DNA from 3 places in the Hafnia paralvei genome. Region 3 is predicted to be linked to each of the others. Evidence: predicted binding sites of a transcription regulator. Region 3 holds the regulator's gene; each other region holds the start of a gene.

Region 1 (5,416 bases), 1.5 Mb from region 3:
TTCGCACATCTTCGATCAGCTCAAGCGTTTGCACACTAAGCGTAAGATGAGTTTCTGGTACGGTGCACGTTCAACGCGTGAAATGTTCTACGTCGAAGACTTCAATAAGCTTGCGGCAGAGAATCCAAACTTCACGTGGAATATCGCATTGTCCGATCCTCAGCCTGAAGATAACTGGACGGGTTACACTGGCTTTATTCATAATGTATTGCTTGAAAACTATCTGCGTGCTCACCCAGCACCAGAAGATTGTGAGTTCTACATGTGTGGACCACCGATGATGAATGCTGCTGTGATCAAGATGCTGAAAGATCTCGGGGTAGAAGACGAGAATATCATGCTTGATGACTTCGGCGGCTGATAGCCATCGTCCTTGAAGCAGTGGCGGTGTTGGCTGCGCGAGTTAACCCCAGTCACTTACTTTTGTAAGCGTCTGGGGATTCGTTCCGTTGCCGCCTTCCTGCATCTTGACATCCATTGGCTATCTATTTTTGATGAGCTTTTTGTGACATAGCCAAAAACTGGTTGAACATGATGATAAATAATACTGCGCGGGCGACCGCGTTTTTTATTAAGAAAACGCGGTGGATGGTTTTCTGCGGTTTGGCTTTTTTACTGACAGGATGTGGGCCGGAGCAGGTCAACATTGAAGGTAAAACGATGGGGACGTATTACTCCATCAAATATGTCAGTGAATCGGGAATGCCTGCACCTGAAGAGATTAAGGCTGAGCTAGATAAGCGTTTGGAATTGGTTAACGACCAGATGTCGACCTATCGTTCTAACTCGGAGCTAAGCCGTTTTAATCAAAGTACGGATGTGAATAAGCCATTCCCAGTTTCGGCGGCGACGGCGAAAGTGGTATCGGAAGCCATTCGTATCAATAAGATGACGGATGGTGCGTTAGATATCACGGTGGGGCCCTTGGTGAATCTGTGGGGATTCGGACCGGAAGGTCGTCCTGACCGCGTGCCGAGCGATGAGGAGATCAATCAACGCCGTAGCTGGATTGGTATCGAACACTTGGCTGTTCAAGGTGACGCTTTGGTGAAGGATATTCCACAGCTTTATCTGGATCTTTCGTCTATTGCCAAAGGTTATGGTGTTGACGTAGCCGCTGAGTATTTGGCCTCATTGCATATCACTAATTACATGGTTGATATCGGTGGTGAAGTACGTACCCGAGGCCTTAACGGAGATGGTGCTCCGTGGCGTATTGCTATTGAAAAGCCGCAGGCGGGTCTACAGCAAAGTGCGCAGGTGATCATTCAGCCGGGGGAGATGGCGATTGCGACTTCTGGAGATTATCGCAACTACTTTGAGAAGAACGGTCAGCGTTTTTCTCATGAAATTGACCCCAAAACAGGGCGTCCGGTAACGCATCATCTGGTGTCGATTACCGTACTGGCACCAAGCTGTATGGCCGCTGATGGTCTATCAACCGGATTGGATGTGATGGGACCCGAGCGCGGTATGGCGCTGGCAAACTTGCTGGGAATTCCGGTGTTTATGATTGTTAAGACTGAAAACGGTTTTGAAGATCGCTATTCAGAGGCCTTCAAACCTTATCTGGTGCAATCAACCAAAGGTAAATGATATGGCAACGGTATTTATCGCAACCTTTGTGATGTTTTTAGTGGTGATAGCCGCGATGTCCATCGGCTATATCATCAAACGCAAAAGTATCCACGGCAGCTGCGGTGGTATCGCTAGCCTTGGGCTTGAAAAAGTATGTGACTGCCCAGAACCTTGTGATGCACGCAAAAAACGGATGGCGCGTGAAGAAGCTCGGCGCGAGATGTTGGAGAAGCATAGGATTTTGTGATGGGGAACTATCATTTCGGTTTTAACGGAACGAATGAAAATAGGGCGGTGTAATTTTTCGTACGCCTAAAGCATCGAATATCACATTAGCCTTGTGCTGGCGTCCGAGCAAGGCGGCTCAATCGCCGCCGCCTTGCATCCGGGCTTGGCACCCCCTACCAGCCCGCTACGCGGGTGCCCTCGTTTTATCATTCCGGTCTTGACGGAACGAACGACAATCGCGAGTATTCGGCGCATCCATGCGCCTCACCCCTTCGGGGCCAACGCAAGCGTTGTTCAAATTTGCTCCAAGCAAATTTGTCCATGCCTCCGTCGTTCTTTCGCCGATATCAATCGGCGAATCCTAACCTTCATGATTCACTCGGCTGTCCGGTAATGTGCCGGAAAAGGTCAACGTCAAAACCAAAAGATAAAGTCAAAACCTTCTTTGGGTTTAGTTTAAGTCTTGGTAGATAGAGCCGGCACGACAGGGATGTCGTGACGGAGTTTGGGGCGCCCAGGATGGGCGATACCAAACCGGAGCGAAGATGGCATCTCGGATAAAAAGCGCGAGGTTTGAAGGGGCGCGCGCTGGCGCCCCTCATCGGTCGCCTTCGCCAGTGGGCTCATGGAAACGCATCTGCTGACCGGCGAACGAAATATTACACAGGTGTCTCATAAACGGCGGGCGAACGAAACATTACACCGGTGTTTCATAAACGACCGGCGAACGAAACAATTCCCCGCGACCACATCAACGATAGACGAACAAAATTCCCCCACTTCCCATTGCCCACAAATAACCTGTATACTTATACAGTCATCAACTCCAATATTCTTTTTATGCGCAAAATCATTCATGTCGATATGGACTGCTTTTATGCCGCAGTCGAAATGCGTGATTTCCCTGAATTACGCGATGTTCCGCTGGCGATCGGTGGTAGCCGCGATCGCCGTGGCGTTATTAGTACGGCGAACTATGCAGCGCGTAAATTCGGTGTGCGTAGTGCCATGCCAACAGGGCAGGCGCTGAAACTTTGTCCCCACCTCACGTTGCGGCCAGGACGCATGGATGTCTATAAAGATGTCTCCAATCATATCCGCAGTATTTTCCAGCGCTATACGTCTCTGATTGAGCCGCTATCGCTTGATGAAGCCTATCTTGATGTCACAGACTGTTCTTTATGTCATGGTTCAGCCACGCTGATTGCAGAGCAGATCCGTAAGGATATTGCAGCAGAGCTGGATCTCACTGCATCAGCCGGTATTGCCCCAATCAAATTCTTGGCAAAAATAGCCTCAGATTTAAATAAGCCAAATGGCCAATACGTGATCACGCCTGCTCAGGTTGATGAGTTTATTCTTCAACTACCGCTGAAAAAGATACCCGGCGTGGGCAAAGTGACCGCGGCTAAGCTGAGTGAGCTTGGGCTGAATACCTGCGCTGATGTTCGCCGTTATGATTTGGCGGAGTTATTGCGCCGTTTTGGTAAATTTGGCCGCGTCTTATGGGAGCGCTGCCATGGGCAAGACGAGCGCGAAGTGATGCCTGACCGTTTACGTAAGTCGGTTGGCGTAGAAAGAACGCTGTCGGAAGATATTCATCGCTGGGACGAATGCGAAGTGTTGTTGGAAAAGCTGTATGAGGAGTTGGAGCGTCGTTTGCGTAAAGTACAGCCTGACCTGCATATTGCTCGTCAGGGGGTGAAGCTCAAATTTCATGACTTCCAACAGACAACGCAGGAGCATGTATGGCCAGTGCTTGATAAACAAGATTTATTCAAAGTAGCTCAGCAGGCGTGGGATGAACGCCGCTCTGGGCGTGGAGTTCGTTTGGTGGGGTTGCACGTGACGTTGCTTGATCCACAGCTAGAAAAACAGCTTTCTCTGGATATTGATGGTTAGGGTTAACATACAAAAAAGCCAACCCTCGGGTTGGCTTTTTTTAGTAAGCAATCAGAGGGATTAGGCTTTCTCTGGAATCGCTTTTAACAGTGCGGTCAGCAGTTGCCAGTATTGGCCAACGCTGGCAATGTGAACCTGCTCATCAGGGGAATGTGGGCCGGTAATAGTTGGGCCGATAGAAACCATATCCATTTCTGGGTAAGGCTTTTTGAACAGACCACACTCTAGACCTGCGTGGATCACCATGATGTTCGGCGTAGTGTCGAACAGCTTTTGATAAGTTTCACGCACCAGATGCATCACTGGAGAGTTAGCATCTGGTTTCCAGCCAGGGTAGCTCCCTTTAGCTTCAACGTGTGCGCCAGCCAGTTCACCCAGCGAGGTCAATTGGCTCACCACTGAGTCTTTGCCGCTGTCGATTAGAGAACGGATTAGGCAGATAATCTGTGCTTCTTTGGCGTCTGTTGTCACCACGCCCACATTCAACGAGGTTTCCACCACGCCTTTCACTTCATCGCTCATGCGCACAACGCCGTTAGGCGTACCGTTCAATAGGGCGATGAAGCGCTGCTGGCTATCAGACGTCAGGGCTTGAGAATCGCTCTGTGCAGATTCAACCTGAATATTCAGATTTTTTTCTACCGCGGCGAGTTCGATTTTCAGTATGCTCAGGAAGGTTTCTGCGAGAGTTTTCAGTTTCGCCAGATTTGCCGAAGGAACGGCCAATACCGCTGTCGCTTCACGCGGAATTGCGTTACGCAGCGTACCGCCGTTTAGATCCAGCACACGCAGACCCAGTTCAGTTGCATGGCCAGCTAAAAAGCGCGCCATCAATTTGTTGGCATTGCCTAAACCCAGATGGATATCCCCCCCCGAGTGTCCGCCTTTCAGACCTTTGATCGTCAGTTTAACGATGTCATGGCTTGCAGGAACGGCTTCGCGCTGCAGCGGCAGCGTGGTGATGAAGTCGATACCACCAGCACAGCCCATGTAGATCTCGCCTTCTTCTTCAGAGTCGGTATTGATCAGAATATCAGCCTGTAACCAGCCGGCTTTCAGGCCGAACGCACCTTCCATTCCGGCCTCTTCGGTCATGGTCAATAGCACTTCAATAGGGCCATGAGAAACGCTATCGTCAGCCAGAACGGCCAGCGCAGAGGCCATGCCAATACCGTTATCAGCGCCTAGCGTGGTGCCACGTGCTTTTACCCAATCACCGTCGATGTATGGCTGGATTGGGTCTTTAGTAAAATCGTGTACGGTATCGTTGTTTTTCTGTGGAACCATGTCCAGATGCGCTTGTAGCACAACGGGTTTACGGTTTTCCATTCCACGGGAAGCGGGTTTGCGCAGCAAGACGTTACCGACTTCATCACGTTCAACGTGGATACCTTTTTCTTTTGCCCATGCAACGATGTGCGCGGCCAAAGCTTCTTCATGATAAGAAGGGTGAGGAATAGAACAGATATCCGCAAAAATTTGCCATAGTGGCTGTGGAGATAGCTGAGACAGTTCAGACACGTTAAGTCTCCTGATGATCAGTTGTGCTGCTGACAAGAGCGACACAATAGGGGGTTAAGAGATATTCTCATTTTTTCAGAGAATACCACTATATTTACTTATGTGGACAGACTAAGGCACTAAATCCGTCATCAGCAGTGCGCCTTTGTGTGAAAGAGGCTGGTTTTTATTGCTCTGGCTCTCTATA
Region 2 (5,416 bases), 1.8 Mb from region 3:
GGCACTCATCGGCACGGGGACATTATTCAACGACGCCTGTCAGCTTGAAATTCATGGTCATGATGAAGAAAAAGCTTATCGCGCACTCGGCCTTTATATTGAACAACGTTTTGCCGATAGTGATAGCGAACCCGAACCCGCCGCCGTCGCCACCTCGCGCGCGCTGCCACGCTCTCTTTCTCGCTTTCAGCCCTCGCTGATTCAAGGCTATGGCTTATCAGACGGCCTTGGGCATGGTGCACTTTTTATCTATCGTCACACTAGCCTTGATGTGTACAAGTCACAACCTGCCACCGTGCAAGATTTACTCTTACTTGAACACAGCATCATCACCTTAGCCGAACGGCTAAACCAACAGTTGGCGAACCTGAAGGGGCAAAGTAAAACCATTATCAATGCGCATCTCTCGTTAATTCAGGACAAAGAGTTTAGCCAAAATATTGTGCGCCATCTGAAGCAACGTAAATGCAGTTTAGCCATTGCCGCCATTGAAAATATGGAAGAGGTATGCGGAAAATTAGCCAATTCAGCCAGCGAATATCTACGGGAGCGCGTACAGGATATTCGTGATATCACAGCACAGTTGCTGCAGGTCGCGTACCCAACCATTAACTTGGGTACGCCATTAACACTATATAAGCCAACGATTATTGCCGCCGATGATATTACACCCAGCCAATTTTTAAGCTTGGATCGGCAATATCTACAGGGCATGGTTTTAGCCCAAACGGGCCGCACATCGCATACGCTGATCCTCGCCCGCTCATTTGGCATCCCGGTATTATCCGGCATAGAACTGGAAGCCTTACAACAGCTAGATGACAAAGACGTATTTATTGATGCTCAATTTGGCGTTTTGGTTACTGAGCCTAGCGACGACGTGCGCCATTACTTTGCCGTTGCCATGCAGCTCGAAGAAAAAAATCGAATTCGACAGCTTAAAATGGCTGACTTACCTGCAGTGACACGCGATGGTCGCTGTTTAGAGATAGGCGCAAATATTGGCACCGCTCAAGAAGCGCCTGCGGCATTTACCCACGGCGCAGAGGGCGTCGGCTTATTCCGCACCGAAATGCTATTTATGGATCGTGACAAAGCGCCTGATGAACAAGAGCAGTTCGAAGCCTATCAGCAAGTGTTAATGAATGCGGACAACCACCCAGTTATTTTCCGAACCATGGACATCGGTGGTGATAAAAAAATCAGCTATCTCAATATCCCACAGGAAGAAAACCCATTCCTTGGCTATCGCGCCGTGCGCATTTATCCAGAGTTCACCGAGCTATTCACTATTCAACTACGCGCTATTTTGCGTGCTGCCACCGTGGGCTATGCCCGTTTAATGATCCCTATGGTGCACACGCTGGATGAGATTTTATGGGTCAAACAGCAAATCAATGCAGCCCAGCAATCGCTGAAAAATGAAGGGTTACGTTATGCAGAAACCATTGAGCTCGGTATTATGGTCGAAGTGCCTTCAGTGTGCTTTATCATCGATCATTTCTGCGATGAAGTTGATTTCTTCAGCGTAGGCTCCAATGACATGACACAGTACCTCTATGCCGTGGATCGCAATAATCAGCGCGTTGCCCACCTGTATAACCCTATCACTCCGTCATTCTTACGCATGCTGCGCCAGATTATTGATGTTGCTCACCGGCGCGAACGTTGGGTCGGTCTATGTGGGGAACTCGGTGGCGAAACTCGCTATCTGCCGTTGCTCATTGGTCTTGGCCTCGATGAACTGAGCATGAGCAGTGCGCGCATTCCGGTGGTCAAAGAGCTCGCTCGAAAACTTAATGCTCAAGAATGCATTACCTTGGCCAATCATGCTTGTGAGTGCAAATCAGCGGAAGAGATAGAGATCTTGCTCGATTCATTGGCGATCCCAGCAGATCAGAAACCGTTGCTCGCTCTTGAAAACATCATCGTTCCTGCCCACATGACGCGCAAAGAGCAAGTTATCCAGTACCTGTGCGGCAATCTAGCCATGCAAGATCGTACTGATAATCCGATAGAACTCGAGGAGGATATTTGGCAGCGCGAAGATATTGTCACCACCGGAGTCGGTTTTGGTTTTGCCATTCCGCATACTAAATCGCCTCACATTAAGCACTCCAGCATCAGTATTGCTCGGCTGGAGCAAGAAATTGACTGGCAATCGGAAATGGGCAACGTCGATTTCGTTATTATGCTCACGCTAGGCGCTCAAGATAGCGTCAGCCATGTAAAAGTGTTTTCTCAGCTCGCTCGCAAATTAGTGAAAAAAGAATTTCGCGAGGCAATGCGTTCAGCAACAGATGCCAGCGCGATTTTGGCGTTACTACAGGCAGAGCTAACGTTTTAAACGGATAGAAACTGCTTTCTGTATTCTGAAGGCGTTAAACCAAACTGCCGTTTAAACAAACGACAAAAATAGTTGCCGTCGCTGTAACCACAGCGGCGAGCAACCTCATTTACATTCAAGTGATACTTCTGCAAAATCATCTTGGCTTTCCCTAACCGCACCCAGTGCAAATAATCAATAAAACTCATATTTCCTTCCAATTGAAAAATACGAGACAAATGATTTGCCGTTATATTGAAAATAGCGGCCGTACTCTCACGGCTTAATGCGCCAGCATAATTATCCTGAATATACGTACAGATGCTTTTATAAAGAAAAGCCCCACGCTGTATCTTATTGACAGGGGGCAAACAGAGTTGGCTATGACACACATGCAGCAGGCTTAACACCAGATATCGACTCACATTAAGATCTGTGACTCTCGCCCCTAAATAGCTTAATGCTTGTAAAATATGCTCCAGTTCACCGGCATTTTGCTGAGGAACCTCCAATTTACGCAGCCGATGAAATCCCGCAGACGCAGCGCGTTTATCAAAGAAGCTAAAGCCAATGTATGACGGAGTAAAAAGCAGGCTCAATAATAAAACGTCTTTCTCCCATGTTGGCTGGCTGTTGCTATATGCAGGGATGAAAAGAAGATCGCCATGCGTTAACGTTCCATGTCTCAGATCATCGTCATTCAACCGCGCACTGGTGGTATAAGTTCCGCGCAGAACAATGTCGAGACGCGGAAATTTTACCGTAAGGCCACCCATCCCCTGTAGATGGCCTTGGCTATCCTGATAACGTTGAGCAAAAAACGTGTGCTTAAGCTGCTGTGGATTCAGCACCAGCCCGCTCAAAAGCTCGCTAAAAAAAGCCTGTTCCGTCAGAGACATATTCCCTCGTTATCAGTTGCGGTATCGTCAGGAGCCCCTACCGTGCTCACCGCTAATCAAGCACTCTCTTCGGCCTTCTTCACCGGCACGCACATTTCAAAATCCCAGATGCCACTTTCAGTGCCATCATTGTGGTATTTTTCAAAACAGGGCGCATTAATCGGCACGTAGCCACTACGAGGCAACACGTCGTTGAAAAACTCCATCCACGGCCGACCAAAATCCCCGTCCTCAACGTGAGCCTGCGCTACGGCGTAAAGCCCACCTTTTAAGGTATCGATTCGCACGCCTTCGCTGTTCGCCGGTAAAACGAAATCAGGTTCAACGGAGATCACGGTATCAACGCACATCTCTTCCGGTGGCACTTCTTCAGGATTGTCATAATAAATAGCCATCCAGTCGCCACTCTCTGGAACATTGTTATTTTCGATCCACTGATATAGCTTTTGGAATCCCTTGCCAACATTTTGGTCAAGCGGACCAACCATTCGAATGCCAGCAAAAACACGCTCAGCGCGCTGCTCTACTATCATCTCCATCGTAACGCCCTCTGTTTAACAATAAAGAGTGAACAAGAAACAACTGTATCCATAAACAGTATTACCAATGATGTCAAAAAAGCCAACTTCATATGTTCGCTTCTGTGATTGACTGCGCTTATTTGAATAATCGACGCCCAGCACATCATGAGCAAACAGCGTCACTACTTCAGCGTGAAGCTTTGCGTCAACATCACAGGTTCAGTTCTGAGCTGATCTTTCATCGCGAGCTTCACCGTCCAAACGCCTTTAGGATCCTTCTCTTCTCCCATAAAACCAACGGCAGCATTGGTCATGTAAATCATCTCTGGAGCGCCCCCTAAAACACCATGGAAGCAAAGACGATTCTTTTCAGTCATCGCCACGGTGCCATCTGGCTGAATTATCTGGATATCGCAACTGATATTAACAACATGTAGTGGATTACTTTTCGGATTAGAAAAGAAGCTGAGAATATAGATGGTCTCACCCACTTTTGCTTCATTAACCTTTTTATAAAAAGGGGACGTGCCTGAAGGCGTATTCCATTTTTCCTCCCAGTCGGCGTCTGGGGTGATGATCATCATTCCGCCAAAACCGTCCACTGAACGCCTTGATGCCGTATCCGCTGCGGGGCAGTTATTCTTATCCTTCCAACCGTATGATTGGCTAAAAGACGCCGATGAAAGGCCAAGAAAAAGCGTGGTCACCAGAAACGCCATACGTAATTTCATCAATCAATCTCCTTGTTAATTTGGCCACCGTCAGCCAAGTGTTCCCTACGTTGAGAAATTATAGCGCTGCGCTATGCAGAAAGATTTTATTCATTTACCCCAAGTGTTTATCGTCATTTATTCATAGCGACTACAGGCCACTGCCGCGCTTATTTATAAAGAACTAATAAGCTTACAAATAGTTACATTGGTTTTTATGCACAAAAAAGAAACACCTACCAACATCACACTTTTCATTGCTAATAACTTGTAAAAAAAATGAAAACAAAAACACAGGAAGTAGCACATGACATCATCTGCCTCAGCGCCTACACAGGCCAACGCCCGAACCGTATTCCGCGTAACCAGCGGTAATTTTCTAGAGATGTACGACTTTATGGTATTTGGCTACTATGCCAGCGCCATTGCCGACACTTTTTTTCCCACCCAAAGCCCCTTCGCCTCGCTGATGTTAACGCTGATGACCTTCGGCGCTGGCTTCTTGATGCGACCACTGGGAGCCATCGTGTTAGGCGCTTACATTGATCATCATGGACGCCGCCGTGGTCTGCTAATTACTTTAGGATTAATGGCACTCGGCACGCTGACCATCGCCTGTACGCCGTCCTATCACAGCATTGGTATGGCCGCACCGCTTCTCATTCTGGCTGGACGTTTACTTCAGGGGTTTTCTGCGGGTGTGGAACTGGGAGGTGTGTCCGTTTATCTGTCTGAAATCGCGCCGAAAAACCGTAAAGGCTTTTACGTCAGTTGGCAATCAGGCAGCCAACAGATTGCCGTGATTTTTGCCGCATTGCTCGGAGTGACGCTGAATCAGTATTTAGGCAAAAGCGTGATGACTGAGTGGGGATGGCGTATTCCATTTATCGTCGGCTGCTTGATCGTGCCTTTCCTGTTTTATATCCGCCGTATGCTTGAAGAAACAGAAGCCTTTAACCA
Region 3 (5,416 bases):
CACGAGCACCTGAACTGGATGTCGACGCTCAACGGTCTGTTACAAATGAAAGAATATGATCGTGCTTTGGCAATGGTAAAAGGTGAGTCGCAAGCACAGCAGCAGCTTATTGATAGCCTGCGTGGCTCATTTGACGATCGACAAGTCGCAGGGCTTCTTTTCGGCAAAGCACAGCGAGCGCGTGAGCTTGGCTTAACCTTAAATCTGGTAGAAGGAAGCCAGCTTCGCCAGTTGCCAGCAGGACTTGATAGTACTGAATTTGCTGCCATCGTGGGAAACTTGCTCGACAATGCTTTCGATGCCAGCTTGAAGAATCCGCAAGGTAATAAAACCATTGAGCTATACCTTAGCGATGAAGGTGATGATGTCATCGTGGAAGTGGCCGATCAGGGATGTGGCGTTCCAGAGTCTTTACGTGAGGCTATTTTTGAGCAAGGCGTAAGTACTAAAACCGAGGATGTGGGTGAGCACGGCATCGGACTCTATCTGATAGCCAGCTATGTAGGCCGCTGCGGTGGGGTAATTACGCTGGAAGACAACGAACCTTGTGGCACTTTATTTTCCGTATTTATTCCTAAAGTGAAAAAGACTTATGACACAACCAATAACGATTCTAATAGTTGAAGACGAAACGCCGCTGGCAGAAATGCACGCGGAGTTTATTCGCCATTTTCATGGCTGTGGACAGGTTTGGTTAGCGGGAAATCTCGCGCAGGCCAGAATGATGGTCGAGCGTTTCAAACCTGACCTGATCCTGCTGGATAACTATTTGCCGGATGGAAAAGGTATTACCCTGTTGCACGAACTGACTCAGGCTCGATTCTCTGGTGGGGTAGTGTTCACTACGGCAGCTAGCGATATGGATACCGTTTCTGATGCAGTTCGCTGCGGTGTTTTTGACTACTTGGTAAAACCGATAGCCTATGAGCGTTTAGGCCAAACTTTAGACCGTTACCATCAGCGGATGCGAATGCTGGCAAGTAACAATAGTGCTAGCCAGCGCCAGATCGATGACATGTTTAATGCCTATGCGCGCGGCGAGCATAAAGAAGAGTTACCTGTCGGTATTGATGCGCTCACTTTAGATAAAGTGCAGGGACTGTTTGCCGATCTTGATGCTCGCCATACTGCTGAAACTGTGGCACAGGAGCTGAAACTCAGCCGTACGACCGCACGACGTTATTTAGAGTTTTGTGCAGGACGGCACATGATCATGGCAGAAATTGTATACGGCAAAGTTGGGCGTCCGCAACGAACTTATCGCGCACTGGAAACTGTAAAAAACAGTTAATTTATTCACGGGAATTTGCTGGATATTGACTGTAAAAACACAAAAAGTGTGCGGTTAGAGCCAATCAGATGCGGTACGGTTCAATCTTTATGTATTTCACGGTTTCAAAATGGCCGCCACCTGTATATACTCACAGCAAAACTGTATAAACAAACAGGTGGTGGAATGAAAGCACTTACAGCCAGACAGCAGGAAGTCTACGATCTGATTCGTGACCATATTGAACAAACTGGCATGCCGCCAACGCGTGCTGAAATCGCACAGCGTTTGGGATTCCGCTCTCCTAATGCGGCAGAAGAACATTTAAAAGCGTTACAACGTAAAGGCGTGATTGAGATTGTGTCCGGTGCTTCACGCGGCATTCGCTTGTTGATGGAAGATGAAACGGGGCTACCTCTCATTGGCCGGGTGGCTGCCGGTGAGCCGCTGCTGGCACAGGAACATATTGAGGGCCATTATCAGGTCGACCCTTCATTGTTTAAGCCTAATGCCGATTTCTTACTGCGTGTTAATGGAATGTCGATGCGTGATATCGGCATTTTAGACGGCGATTTACTGGCCGTGCATAAAACACAAGATGTGCGTAACGGACAGGTTGTTGTTGCTCGTATTGAAGACGAAGTGACGGTTAAACGTTTGAAAAAACAAGGCAACATTGTTCAGCTACTGCCTGAAAACAGCGATTTTGAACCGATTGTGGTTGACCTACGTGAACAAAACTTCACGATTGAAGGTCTGGCCGTTGGTGTTATCCGCAACGGCGACTGGATCTAAAGTTCTCGCTATTGTGTTTGCGGTAACGCCGATAGACTAAGCCCCTTATTTGGGGCTTTTTCTTTGTTGGGAGAAGGCTGGCAAGTGGATCTGGGATGACGTGAAAAAATGAAATTACTGACACCAACTGATAAAGCGCTATGGATTCTCGCGCTGCCGATGATTTTGTCGAACATCTCAGTTCCGCTTTTGGGACTGGTTGATACCGCAGTTATTGGTCATTTGGATAGCCCTGTTTATTTGGGCGGTGTTGCTGTAGGCGCGATGGCGACATCCTTCCTCTTTATGCTGCTGTTGTTTTTACGGATGAGCACCACGGGGTTGACTGCTCAGGCATTTGGCGCTGGCGATAAAACGGCGCTAGCCCGTGCATTGGTTCAACCTTTGCTACTGGCTTTGTTGGCGGGGGTTGTCATTATTGCAGTGCGTGAACCGTTAATTGAGGGGGTGTTACGCATTGTTGGCGGGCATCAGGATGTGTTGGAGCAGGCTCGTTTGTTTATGCACATCCGTTGGCTCGGCGCACCGGCAACATTGGCTAATCTGGTGATTTTAGGCTGGCTGCTTGGCGTTCAATATGCCCGCGCACCTGTCATTCTGCTTGTGGTCGGAAACCTCATTAACATTACGCTTGATCTATGGTTTGTCGTTGGTTTGGGCTGGAAGGTTCAGGGAGCCGCTAGCGCGACGGTGATTGCCGATTATGCCACTTTCTTGCTAGGGATTGGCCTTGTGTGGCATGTAATGAAGTTGCGTGGGCTACACATGGAGTATTTCCGTAATGCGTGGCGTGGCAATCTGCGCCGCCTGTTGGCTTTAAATCGTGACATCATGCTGCGTTCTTTACTGCTGCAGTTATGTTTTTCATCGCTGACCATTTTAGGGGCACGCATGGGAAGTGAAATTGTTGCGGTAAATGCGGTACTAATGAACCTACTCACGTTCACGGCCTATGCTCTGGACGGCTTTGCTTACGCGGTCGAAGCCCATTCAGGACAGGCTTATGGTGCTCGGGATGGCCGCAGGCTGCAAAGTATTTGGCATTCAGCCTGCCGACAAGCGGGCATTGTGGCCATATTTTTTGCCCTGCTTTACGCATTGTTTGGCGGACATATCATTCAGATGTTAACGTCGTTGCCTGATGTTCAGGCGCTGGCAGCCCACTATCTTCCGTGGCAAATTCTTCTGCCGTTGCTGGGCGTTTGGTGTTATCTGCTGGATGGCATGTTTATTGGGGCGACTCGTGGAACTGAAATGCGTAACAGCATGGCGGTAGCTGCAGTGGGTTATGGATTGACGCTTTTTACTCTACCTTGGTTAGGTAATCACGGTTTATGGCTGGCGTTGGCAGTGTTTTTATCTCTACGTGGCCTTTCGCTATGGATCGTCTGGAGACGGCATTGGCGGAGTAATACGTGGTTTGAAGCCAATAATATTTATTAAAATCATTGAGTTGTTAGTGATTTGAATTGTGGCAATATGATAATTCCTATAGTTATTATGTTGCCCTAAAATGGCGCTTTATTAATATTTGCTTACATTCTAAGTGGAAAAATTATTCGCTGCTTATCGCCTGTTTTCTAACTGATTTTGTGCTTTATTCGTAAGATATTTTATTTAGTTGCACCGAAATTTTAGCTGAAAATTTTTTTACTCTGATTATCCGCTAGTCTTAATGGTGAACGTTAACTAATGCCTCGCAGCAAAATTTATATTTAGAAATTAAATATTTTTAAGTTACAGATGCGAGGGGAATACATTCCATTACATAAGTGATACGGAGTTATTATGAATAAAGATCAAGCCGGCGGTAACTGGAAGCAGTTTAAAGGTACAGTGAAAGAGAAATGGGGTAAGTTGACCGACGATGATCTTACAGTCATTGAGGGTAAACGAGACCAGCTGGTAGGTAAGATCCAAGAGCGCTACGGCTATCAGAAAGAAGCCGCAGAGAAAGAAGTGAAAGCTTGGGAAGAGCACAATAAATATCGTTGGTGATATTATTGTCTGCCGAAGCCAAATAATCATTTGGCAAAACGCATTATAAATAAAGTATGGACTCGAATATTGAGATAAATAATATTCCTTTATTGATAGTGTGCTACTGCTTATATTTATTGCCAATGATGAAAAAGAGCCGCTGATGCGGCTCTTTTTTATGTTTATATATAAATTCCGAATTAGCGCTATTTTTTCTTTTTAGGCTCGGAATGATCGTGATGACAAGTATCTCTGCTATCGCAAGACTCTATCTTGCCACAATCACGGCAAAGCCCATGTGCTTCAACTACGCTATGTTGCAGGGAGAAACCGGTCAAAGCGGCTAATTTTTCTAAATGTTCCTGCACTTCTTTGGTGGTTTGCTCCGTCACTTGACCACAGCGATGGCAAATAAATAACGCCGAAGTATGGCTAGGTTCTTCAATGTGATGGCACATCACATAGCTGTTAGTCGATTCCACTTTGTGAATGAAACCCTGCTCCAACAGAAAATCCAATGCTCGGTAGATAGTCGGCGGTTTTGCCTGCGGCTCAGATACTCGCAGCAAATCTAGCAAATCATATGCACTAATAGTGCCTTTCTGACACGCCATCAGACGCAGCACTTCCATCCTCTGCGGAGTCAGTCGAACATTGCGTTGCAGACAAATTTGTTCTGCCTGTGCGAGCAGTCGCTCTAAAGAGGTTGTGGTCATGGTGTTTGCTTCCGGCCAGTAAGATTTCGTTATTTTAACATAAATAGCAGATAGGCCGAAGAGCACAAAATTTGTGGGGGAAAAGCGTCTGATAAACGAGGGAAAACAAAACGGGCTGACAGGTTATTCCCGTCAGCCCGCTTTTAACTCATGAGGCAGTGGCTCATATTCAATCTGTTATTTGATTTCAGATTGATGAGCATAGGCATCGCTGTTGTTCAGATTATTGATAATCGTTGCACGTTGATCCTGTGTACTCAACTGAGAAAACGTAGCGCTACCGTTAATCGATGAACGTTCAATGCCAGCCTGTTCCAATTTTTGTTGTGCCATCAGCTGATGAGCATAAGAGGAACCGTTACGGTTTGAATAGGCCAAAGTGCTTTGTTCTGCAGGGCTTAATTCTGAAAATGATTGAGCAAAAGCAGAACCAGTAAGGGTTAAAGCAACGATGGCAGATAATACGATTGAGGTTTTCATGATGTTTTCTCTTCTTTAAATTTTTTAAGTGGGTCAGACGGCGTTGTTATTGCGGACTGGCCTACATTGCAGGTGTTAATAACAAATACATGCTTAAACAAACGGCACTGGGCATGGCCGATTATTTATTCAACGTAACCTGATGGGCTTGGGCGCTACCGTTGTTTAAATGATT

The links. Region 3 encodes LexA, which represses DNA repair genes until DNA is damaged. Its sites were predicted from a motif close to TNCTGTATGTACATACAGNA; they were not measured.
Region 1: a site for LexA is predicted at 2,606-2,625, ahead of dinB (DNA polymerase IV). Genes of this name have one in related genera too.
Region 2: a site for LexA is predicted at 3,806-3,825, ahead of sbmC (DNA gyrase inhibitor SbmC). Genes of this name have one in related genera too.

The regions. Positions count from the first base shown of each region.
Region 1 is NZ_CP083737.1:3,635,239-3,640,654, reverse strand. Features, by position in the region: gene nqrF (NADH:ubiquinone reductase (Na(+)-transporting) subunit F) at 1-361, shown strand, start outside; gene K9N75_RS17100 (FAD:protein FMN transferase) at 589-1,596, shown strand; gene nqrM ((Na+)-NQR maturation NqrM) at 1,598-1,825, shown strand; gene dinB (DNA polymerase IV) at 2,647-3,708, shown strand; gene pepD (beta-Ala-His dipeptidase) at 3,769-5,229, opposite strand.
Region 2 is NZ_CP083737.1:3,328,340-3,333,755, forward strand. Features, by position in the region: gene ptsP (phosphoenolpyruvate--protein phosphotransferase) at 1-2,347, shown strand, start outside; gene K9N75_RS15760 (AraC family transcriptional regulator) at 2,344-3,225, opposite strand; gene sbmC (DNA gyrase inhibitor SbmC) at 3,282-3,764, opposite strand; gene K9N75_RS15770 (hypothetical protein) at 3,929-4,477, opposite strand; gene K9N75_RS15775 (MFS transporter) at 4,764-5,416, shown strand, end outside.
Region 3 is NZ_CP083737.1:378,076-383,491, forward strand. Features, by position in the region: gene dpiB (sensor histidine kinase DpiB) at 1-624, shown strand, start outside; gene dpiA (two-component response regulator DpiA) at 593-1,291, shown strand; gene lexA (transcriptional repressor LexA) at 1,457-2,065, shown strand; gene dinF (MATE family efflux transporter DinF) at 2,174-3,508, shown strand; gene K9N75_RS01715 (CsbD family protein) at 3,854-4,063, shown strand; gene zur (zinc uptake transcriptional repressor Zur) at 4,252-4,761, opposite strand; gene K9N75_RS01725 (PcoE/SilE family metal-binding protein) at 4,939-5,241, opposite strand; gene K9N75_RS01730 (hypothetical protein) at 5,363-5,416, opposite strand, start outside.